Linked DNA regions of Funiculus sociatus GB2-C1. Each later gene encodes a partner of the first gene's protein in a complex. Links are inferred from orthologs where the notes say so. Each region holds a gene or a part of one and is shown in the gene's direction. Other genes may lie near its edges.

Region 1 (5,026 bases):
AGCAGTTAAGTCTTACGAACAGAGTTTAGCGATCGCCCGAAAAATTAACCACAAGGAAGGACAAGCAAGTTCCCTAAACAATCTCGGATTTGCTTACCAGGTTCAAGGCGATCATGTCAAAGCGCTTGGTTACTATGAGCAGAGTTTAGCGATCGCTCTGACAACTAGCGATCGCAAGTTGCAGCAGAAAGCATTAGGAAATTTGGGAATTGCTTACGAAGATTCAGGTGACTACGCCAAAGCAATTGAACATCACGAGAAAAGTTTAGAGATTGCGCGATCGCTTGGTGACAGACGCAGCGAGGGAATTGCTCTGAATAATCTAGGACATACCCTATTTACCTCTGGCAAACTCCCACAAGCAGAAAAAAAACTCCGCGATGCAGTTGAAGTTCTGGAATCTCTGCGACCGGGATTAAATGATATCCACAATGTATCACTTTTTGATACGCAAGTTCTCACCTACAGCCTGCTGCAACAAATCCTCATCGCTCAGAAGAAAGAAGATTCAGCTTTAGAAATTTCTGAACGGGGACGCGCCCGTGCTTTTGTAGAGTTACTGCAACAGCGGTTATCTCCTGAATCATCGGCTCGATCTAAAACTAATTTAAACCCTCCCACAATCGCGCAAATCAAAAAAATTGCCAAAGAACAAAATGCCACGCTGATTGAATATTCAATTGTTCCTGAAAAAGATTTCAAAGTACAAGGTAAACTCAGAGGGAAGTCCTCTGAACTCTTTATTTGGGTAGTTCAGCCTACAGGTAAAGTGGCGTTTCGTTCAGTTGACCTTAAACAGCTACGGCGGCAAAAAAATTCGTTTGAAGATTTGCTTGCTAACAGCCGTATTTTACACGGCCCTAATCTTCGGCAAGGAGACGCTGCTAGAGAGAAACTTCATCAAGTGCTGATTCAGCCGATTGCTGAATTCCTGCCCAAAGATGCAAATTCCCACGTAATATTTATTCCGCAAGGCGAGCTTTTCCTGCTGCCTTTCCCGGCGCTAAAAGGCCCCAATGGCAAATACTTAGTCGAGCAACACACAATCCTAACAGCTCCATCTATTGAGGTGCTAGACTTAACGCGCCAGCAACAGCAACGTATAGAAACGTTGCATAGAACGTCTCAACATAGCAAAGATGTGCTAGTGGTGGGCAATCCGACAATGCCGACAATGCCCGCAAAACAGCCAGGGCAAACGCCTCAGCAACTAGACCCATTACCGGGTGCCGAACAGGAAGCACAGACGATTGCTAAACTTTTGAACACCACGGCGATTATTGGGGACAAGGCAACGAAGGTTAATATTGTGCCGCAGATGTCTAAGGCGCGGCTGATTCATCTAGCAACGCACGGATTACTTGATGATATTCAAGAATTAGGCGTTCCTGGCGCGATCGCTCTAGCTCCATCAAAGAATGATAATGGATTCCTCACTTCTGGAGAAATCTTTGACTTGAAGCTAAATGCTGAACTTGTGGTATTGAGTGCCTGTAATACGGGACGCGGTGAAATTACCGGAGATGGTGTCATCGGGCTATCGCGATCGCTGATTTCAGCAGGAGTACCCAGCGCGATCGTATCCTTGTGGGCGGTGCCTGATGAGCCGACTAACCTTCTAATGACAGAATTTTATCGAACTCTGCAAACAAACCCTAATAAAGCCCAAGCATTGCGAAGCGCAATGTTAGCAACGATGAAAGAGTATCCAGAACCGTTAGATTGGGCAGCATTTACCCTAATTGGGGAAGCCCAGTAGAAACAACGGTTAAAAAATAAAATATAAACAATTCCCCCATGTCATCTTGGCGAGAAATTAGGCAACAAGCATTGCAAAGAGATCACCGCACCTGCCAAGTTTGCGGCAAAGAACACAGCGGACAAGTTCATCACATTATCCCTAAAAGCAAAGGTGGAACTGATGACTTGTGTAATTTGATAACACTTTGCGGCAGATGTCACATGGTAATTAGTCCAGTTCACGAATGGCTGATAACAAAGCTTTGGAAAATTCCGGCTGAGGAAATTAGTGGAGTAAGCCAACAGGTGCAAAATCGGATCGACGAAATAATAGAGGCTAGGGAGCAAAAACTGGGATAGAAATCTGGGAGTGAGGTTTACCAGCCCTGCCAAATTGAGAGACACTGATAGGATCGAGAAGGATTCATAAATTTTAATACTTATCCACTCATGACTCTGGGCAACCTGCGCGACCTTTATCAACAGGTCATTCTCGAACACTACAAGAAGCCACGGCACAAAGGCAAAACTAATCCGGTGCATCGGTATCAGAAAGGACATAATCCTTCCTGTGGCGATACGATTGAGCTGACGTTGCATCTGAACGATGCAGGCAACGCCATAGAAGAAGTAAAGTTTGAAGGAGAAGGCTGCGCGATCGCTATGGCTTCTGCTGACTTGATGGCGGATGCCTTACGAGGAAAGAGTGTAGGCGAAGCGCTGGAAATGGTTGAACGCTTCCAAAACATGATGAAGGGGCAAGCTGAGTTTCCTAAAGAACAGCGAAAGCTAAACGTCATGCAAGGCGTTTCTCAGTTCCCAGTCAGAATCAAATGCGCTAACCTTACCTGGCATACTTTAAAAGCTGCCCTGGAATTGCCCAATGGCAATTCAGGGAATGGCTTTATCAGTAATGAAAAAGAAGACGCTTGATCTGCCATGATAACGACTGCTGCTTTTTTAAACTATGCCAAGTGGGCGGGTATCCTCACCCTAGCCTGCGGTGTCTTGGCAGGATTGGGGTTTATTTTGCAATGGGGTATCCGGTTTCGCCTCGTGGGTATCACTGGCTTTATGGGCGTACTGACTGGTGGTTTGTTTGCCTTGGGTTTGGTGCCGTTAACCCACGCGGTAGTTCCGGGTGCGGTGCGCTATAAGCTGGTTTATGACACTGGGGGCGCGCAGACAGTAATCAAGGTTCCCCCGGAAATTACCGAAACACAATTGGACGCAACCCTGCGTCAAGCCGCCGCCAACTTGTTTTCTTATGGTCGTTTAGGTCAGATAAACAACCAACTCACTATTCGCGCACGCACCGTCATCCACCCAGAAGCAGGAGTTTCTAAACCGCTTTACTTGGGTGAGGTGAAGCGGAGTCTCGTCACCCGCGATGATGACCAGTTGGCTATTAAAGTTTATCCGGAAAATATCGCCCAACTGCCAAAACCCAACGCTTGAGCGTTTGTCATTATGAAATCGAGGCGGTTGCTTCCAGTATCAGGAAGCAACCGCCTCCAGAAAATTCTATTTATTCGCTGTAAATTTTTTTCAGAAAAATCTTGAGAGATACCCCTATTTAGAATAAAATAGTTCGTTCTATGCCCAACCAATCTTTGCCAGATTTGTCTACTCAAACCGCTACTTCGTTGTTTTCACTCTGTGTGGCTCCCGGTCGGGTGCTGCGGGGTCAGAAAGCGCTCTCGCAAGCGGGAGAAGCGATCGCGTGTTTGGGGCATCGTCCCTTAATTGTGGGAGGCGATCGCACCCTTGCCGTCACACTGCCCCAATTGCAAGCCGTTCTAGAGCAATCAAGCTTTGCCACAGCATCTTATAGCCCAGATTGTAGCGAAGCCAGCTTGAGATCTCTGCGACAAGCAGCCACAGATTCTCAAGCCGATCTGATTATCGGCATCGGCGGCGGAAAAGCATTAGATACCGCCAAATTACTCGCTTATCAGTGCGGGTTGCCAGTAGTCACGATTCCTACCTCAGCAGCTACCTGCGCTGCTTGGACAGCCCTATCCAACGTTTATTCTGACACCGGAGCTTTTCTGTACGATGTCAGCCTCGACCGCTGTCCAGATTTGCTGGTGCTGGATTACGATTTGATTCAGACTGCGCCGCAACGCACCCTGGTAGCTGGTATTGGCGACGCTTTGGCAAAGTGGTACGAAGCTTCTGTGAGTAGTGGTCATTCTGAGCAAAGTTTGCTAATTGCCGCAGTCCAACAAGCGAGAGTCTTGCGGGATATCTTGTTTCAAAAGAGTGCGGCCGCTCTCCTTGAACCAGGTAGTGAAGTCTGGAGGGATGTTGTCGATGCCACAATTTTACTAGCTGGGGTAATTGGTGGATTGGGCGGCGCTCAGTGTCGTACAGTGGCGGCTCATGCAGTACACAATGGTTTGACTCACATCCCAGCAGCTCATGGTGCCATACATGGGGAAAAAGTCGCTTATGGTATTCTCGCACAGCTGCGTTTGGAAGAAATGGTACAAGGCAACCAATTAGCTGCTACAGCCAGACAACAGTTATTAAAGTTTTACGCTGAGATTGGACTTCCTCAAACTTTGGAGGATCTGGGTTTGGGTGACATCACTTTAGCTCAGTTGCGGCAAGCGGCTGAAATTGCCTGCGCTGCTAATTCTGATATCCATCGGCTACCCTTTAAGGTTGTGCCTGACGAACTGATGGCGGCAATGGTTTCTACGACAATTGGTCATTTGTCAATAGCTAATGGCTAATGGCTGGCGATTAATTAGCTATCTTTTAAAAATGTTTTGATTGAGTTACGAGGTGGCATTTCATGTTCCAATTCCTAATAAGGATTTAGAGCGCTGCCCCGCTGAAAATATACACCAGTTTACGGATAGGTCTGATGACGTTAGATTGGATTAGCCCAGCCGACAGGCTGCAAGCCCTGCCGCCCTATGTATTTGCCCGCCTGGATGAACTGAAAGCTAGGGCGCGGGAGCAGGGGTTGGATTTAATTGATTTGGGAATGGGGAATCCAGATGGGCCTGCGCCGCAGCCAGTGATAGAGGCAGCGATCGCAGCTTTGCACAACCCCGCAAATCACGGCTATCCCCCGTTTGAAGGTACTAGCAGTTTCCGTCGCGCTATCACTAACTGGTATCGTCGTCGTTATGATGTTGACCTCGATCCGGATAGCGAAGCTTTGCCGCTATTGGGTTCTAAGGAAGGGTTGACTCATTTGGCGCTTGCTTATATCAATCCGGGAGATTTGGTTTTAGTACCTTCTCCGGCTTATCCGGCTCATTTTCGGGGG
Region 2 (4,818 bases), on another replicon or contig:
TGCAGAAAATGCGATGCTGGTGATTACTCACTATCAGCGGCTACTGAATTACATCGTGCCAGATTTCGTTCACGTCATGGAAGCCGGACGAATTATTACCAGTGGTGGTAAAGAATTGGCGTTGGAATTGGAATCTCGCGGTTATGAGTGGGTAAGGGAAGAAGAAGCAGCTGAGGTGGGTGCAAAATGACAATTCAAGTAACTTCTATTCCCAATCCAGAAGAAGTAGGGTTAAAGCCTGCTGCGACTAATCGAGATGCCAAGCTGGTTGAGTTGTTAAACTTGTCTCGCAGTCAAGAATTACAGTTACTCGATCCAGAGATGGTTGGCTGGTTGCAAGAATTACGCGATCGCGCTGCTTCCTGGCTACCTCATCTCAAGTTTCCCACTACCCGCGATGAAGAGTGGCGTGTTACAGACATTTCACCTCTATTAAAGTTGTCTTTCCAAGCTGCGAAATCTGCGGACGTACCCCAGTCAGCAATTGAAGGATTAACTTTAGCAGAAGCAGCCGAAAGCCGTCTAGTTTTCGTTAACGGGGTTTATGCACCTGCGCTGTCATCTGTTGCCAATTTGCCAGATGGGATATTTGCCGGGAATTTAGCCCAACTGCCAATAACTTATCGCACTCGCATCGATAATTATTTCGCCCAGCAAAAGGGTTTTGATGAGGTATTCACCGCCCTGAATACGGCAGGCTTAACTGATGCTGCTGTAGTGTGGGTAGCGAAGAATGTGGTAGTAGAAACACCGATTCATTTGCTGTTTCTGTCTACTTTTAGCGATCGCCCTACTCTCTCTCAACCACGCTGTTTGGTCGTCGCTGAACCGAACTCTCAAGTAACTCTGATAGAAGATTATCTGCCAGTCGGCGACTGGTGTGCAGATAAAACTCATCCGTACTTAATCAATACGGTTACAGAGATTTGGGTAGAAGAAAATGCTGAAGTTCGCCACAACCGGATTCAACGAGATAGTGGCGCAGCGTTTCATATTGGCAAGAGTGCGATCGCGCAATCCCGCAACAGCCGCTACACTTGCAATTCAGTGAGTTTGGGTGGCAAAATATCCCGCCACAACTTAGAAATTTATCAGTTGGGCGAACAAACTGAAACTACCCTCAATGGTTTAACTATGATTTCTGGGGAACAGATTGGCGATACTCACAGCGCGATTATTCTCAACCATCCTCACAGCATAACTCGTCAATTACAAAAGTGTATTGTGGCTGATAAAGCTCATTCCGTATTTAACGGGAAAGTCTTTGTTGCCAAAGCAGCACAATTGACGGATGCCGGACAATTAAATCGTAACTTGCTGTTGTCCCCCAAAGCGAGAGTCGATACTAAACCCCAACTGGAAATCATTGCCGATAACGTGAAATGTACTCACGGGGCAACAGTAAGTCAGTTAGATGATGATGAAGTCTTTTACCTGCAAAGTCGCGGTTTAGACAAAGCGAGTGCTAACAACTTGTTAGTTGACGCTTTTGCTATAGAAATTATCAACCAAATTCCCATCGCTTCTTTGCAAACAAGCCTCTCTCAATGTGTTGCTTGTAGAACAGTCGAATAGTGTGGAATAGGTAAGAGGTAATGGGTAATGGAATTTTGAAGAAATAACTTTTACCAGTTACCAATTACCAATCATCAATTACCAATTACCAATTACCAATGACTCTCACCAAAGACAGAACACTAGCCGATAAAGTCCGTGCAGATTTCCCAATTCTGCACCAAGAAGTCAACGGCAAACCCCTAGTTTATCTAGACAATGCTGCCACATCCCAAAAACCTCTGGCGGTGCTAAACGCCATTCGGGATTACTATGAGCAGTACAATTCAAACGTACACCGGGGTGTTCACACACTTAGCGCTAAAGCTACAGACGCTTATGAAGGTGCTAGAGACAAAGTTGCTGCTTTCGTAAATGCAGCCTCGCGTCAGGAAATTATCTACACCCGCAACGCCAGCGAAGCGATTAACTTAATCGCTTACAGTTGGGGGATGAACAATTTGCAGCGAGGGGATGAAATCATCCTCTCCGTAATGGAACACCATAGCAATCTAATTCCTTGGCAGTTCGTAGCGCAAAGAACGGGCGCGGTGCTGAAGTTTGTAGAACTAACACCAGACGGAATGTTTGATTTAGAACACTTTAAATCTCTAATTTCCGACAAAACAAAACTGGTTAGCACTGTTTATGTTTCTAACACATTGGGATGTATTAACCCAGTTAAATCGATAACCGAAATCGCTCACAAATACGGTGCCAAAGTCTTAATTGACGCTTGCCAAGCTGCACCTCACATGGTGTTAAACGTGCAAGCGGTAGACTGCGATTGGCTAGTCGCCTCCGGTCACAAAATGTGCGCCCCGACTGGGATTGGCTTTCTCTACGGTAAGCTAGACTTACTGCGTTCCATGCCTCCCTTCTTAGGCGGTGGGGAGATGATTGCGGATGTGTTCCTCGACCATGCTACTTATGCAGATTTACCGCATAAGTTTGAAGCCGGAACGCCATCAATTGGGGAAGCGATCGCTCTCGGTGCTGCTGTAGATTATCTTAGTGGCATTGGTATGAAAAATATCCATACCTACGAAGCCGAATTAACAGCTTATCTCTTCCAACAGTTGCAGCAAATCCCAGAAATTAAAACCTATGGGCCACAACCCACCAGCACTGGAGAAGGTAGAGCTGCACTCGCTGCATTCACCGCTGGAGATGTCCACCCTCACGACTTATCCACCATCTTAGATCAAGCTGGCATCGCCATTCGCGCCGGACACCACTGCACCCAACCCTTACACCGTTACTTGAAAGTACAATCTACTGCACGGGCGAGTTTGTATTTCTACAACACCCGCGAAGAAATTGACGTTTTCATCGCATCTTTAAAAGAAGCTGTCGAATTTTTTGGCAGTATCTTCGGCTAAGTCAACTTAAGCCCTGGCGAATATAATTCGTGGCTACACAAACTAAGTCCGTGCAGGCGAACTTACAAAAACCCAAAGTTTTGAAACCTGCTTACGCAGGTTTTGTCTGGTGTAGCTGCGGTTTCAACCTCCCCTTCAAGTGTAATGCTAGAAAATTGAGTAATTCAAAGTATGATTACAACCTCTATTCCAGCAGAACAAAGAACCGTGCTACCCAGCATCAGCTGGGAAACTTTAGAAGCCTTGCTGATAGAAACAGGTGAGGATAGAGGCTGGCGGTTTGCTTATGACGGAAGCACTCTAGAACTTATGACCCCGCTTTTTGAACATGAAAACCCCAAAATTCAATTTGACCGCTTAATCTTTGCCTTAGCTGAAGAACTAGATATTGAAATAAAAAGCGCTGGTTCTACTACTTTGAAACGACAAATAGCCAATCGAGGCATAGAACCAGATAATTGTTACTATATCCAAAACGAACTAGCAGTCAGAGGTAAGCAAAAACTCGATTTAGAAACCGATCCGCCGCCAGATTTAGCAATTGAAATCGATATTACCAGCAGTTCTGTTAACAAGTTTGATATTTACTCAGCGCTGGGAGTCACTGAACTCTGGAGATATGACGGAGGAAATTTAAAATTTTATCAGCTAACAGAAGGAAAATATATTGAGTCTGAATTAAGCATTACCTTTTTCCTAGTATCGGTAAATGAAATCAGCAAGTTTATCGAGCAAAGTAAAACTGTGGGAGAAATTGCGCTGTTAAAATCATTTCGAGCTTGGGTGAGAGATAAAATAGCCACTAGATAGGGTGGGCAATGCCACCCCACTTGCTGAGGGGAGACCTAGTTATGCTTACGTCGATAGTGACCTTTAACGTAAGTTCCATCTTTGCGCTTGTAGCCTTTAACATAGTCTTTGTTGACAACATTACCCACAGCGTTCCAAGTTGCTTTAGTTACACCCCAAGCAATTTTTGCATTCTGTTCAGCTTTGCGACTCTGTTCTTCACTTTGATACTGTTCTTGTATGCGACGCTGCTTCTCTTGGCGACGCCACTCTTGAACGCGCTGTTCTTCTAGGCGACGCTGTTCCTCTCGGCGATGCTGTTCCTCTGCTTCTTTAGCTATATTTTCTTGTGCTTTTAAAAGAATAAAATTCGGTACTGTTGATATTGGTTGGTTCTGTTTTAGACCAAACATACCTGAAACCCACTTTGCTACATTAAATTTTGGTAAAGCTGTTTCAGATAACCAAAGTTTGACTGTCTTATCCCAACTACTACTGGCAAGCACTTGACCACCAGCACAAAATGCAATTGAACTAATTCCTGCTGAATGTCCAGAAATAGTAGAAACGAGTTCCCCATTTATCAAACGCCAAAGTTTGATTTTTTTGTCATCGCTACTACTAGCAAGGGTTTGACCATCAGGACTAATAGAAACAGACCAAACATTGCCTGAATGTCCTGAAAGTGTCTGGACTAATCTTCCAGTTTCTAGATGCCATATTTTTATGGTTTTATCATCACTGCCACTAACAAGTCCCTTTCCGTTACAAGTGAAAGCAATTGTACGAACAGCACTTGAATGTCCAGATAGCGTAAGTTTTTCTTGTCCATTCCTTAATGCCCATATTTTGATTGTATTGTCACAACTACTGCTAGCAATCAGTTTACCATCAGGGCTGATGGCAACGGACTGAATGTAATTAGAGTGTCCAGATAGAGTAGTCACTTCTTTACAACTTTCCAAACACCATACTTTAACAGTATTGTCATCACTACCACTTATAAGGAATTTTCCATCACAGCTAATGGCAACTGTTGTGACTGATTTAGAATGTCCGTGCAAAGTATGAATGGCTCTGGCAGTTCTTAAGT

The links. Proteins that work in one complex are often made in the same cells at the same time.
Region 2: the proteins of sufU (region 1) and NDI42_RS26220 are in contact, whole or in part, in a solved structure (PDB 5XT5), measured with the Bacillus subtilis proteins. The link is inferred for Funiculus sociatus GB2-C1 from one-to-one orthologs.

What each region holds. Positions count from the first base shown.
Region 1 is NZ_JAMPKJ010000059.1:17,281-22,306, forward strand. Bases 1,079-3,931 are described here. They hold sufU (Fe-S cluster assembly sulfur transfer protein SufU), read left to right. Parts: upstream 1,079-2,190; coding sequence 2,191-2,673; downstream 2,674-3,931. Other genes in these bases: NDI42_RS22200 (CHAT domain-containing protein), read left to right, coding at 1,079-1,759; NDI42_RS22205 (HNH endonuclease), read left to right, coding at 1,798-2,100; NDI42_RS22215 (Ycf51 family protein), read left to right, coding at 2,680-3,198; NDI42_RS22220 (iron-containing alcohol dehydrogenase family protein), read left to right, coding at 3,339-3,931. In the rest of the region: more of NDI42_RS22200, read left to right, coding at 1-1,078; more of NDI42_RS22220, read left to right, coding at 3,932-4,481; NDI42_RS22225 (aspartate aminotransferase), read left to right, coding at 4,616-5,026. UniProt on the Bacillus subtilis protein: Part of the SUF-like system that mediates the biosynthesis of iron-sulfur (Fe-S) clusters. Acts as a sulfurtransferase and thus transfers sulfur from SufS to SufB.
Region 2 is NZ_JAMPKJ010000090.1:599-5,416, reverse strand. The notes cover bases 875-3,804. They hold NDI42_RS26220 (SufS family cysteine desulfurase), read left to right. Parts: upstream 875-1,673; coding sequence 1,674-2,936; downstream 2,937-3,804. Other genes in these bases: NDI42_RS26210 (WD40 repeat domain-containing protein), read right to left, coding at 3,782-3,804; NDI42_RS26215 (Uma2 family endonuclease), read left to right, coding at 3,108-3,746; sufD (Fe-S cluster assembly protein SufD), read left to right, coding at 875-1,575. Outside these bases: Fe-S cluster assembly ATPase SufC, read left to right, coding at 1-190; more of sufD, read left to right, coding at 187-874; more of NDI42_RS26210, read right to left, coding at 3,805-4,818. UniProt on the Bacillus subtilis protein: Type II cysteine desulfurase that acts as the initial step in the SUF-like Fe-S cluster assembly pathway.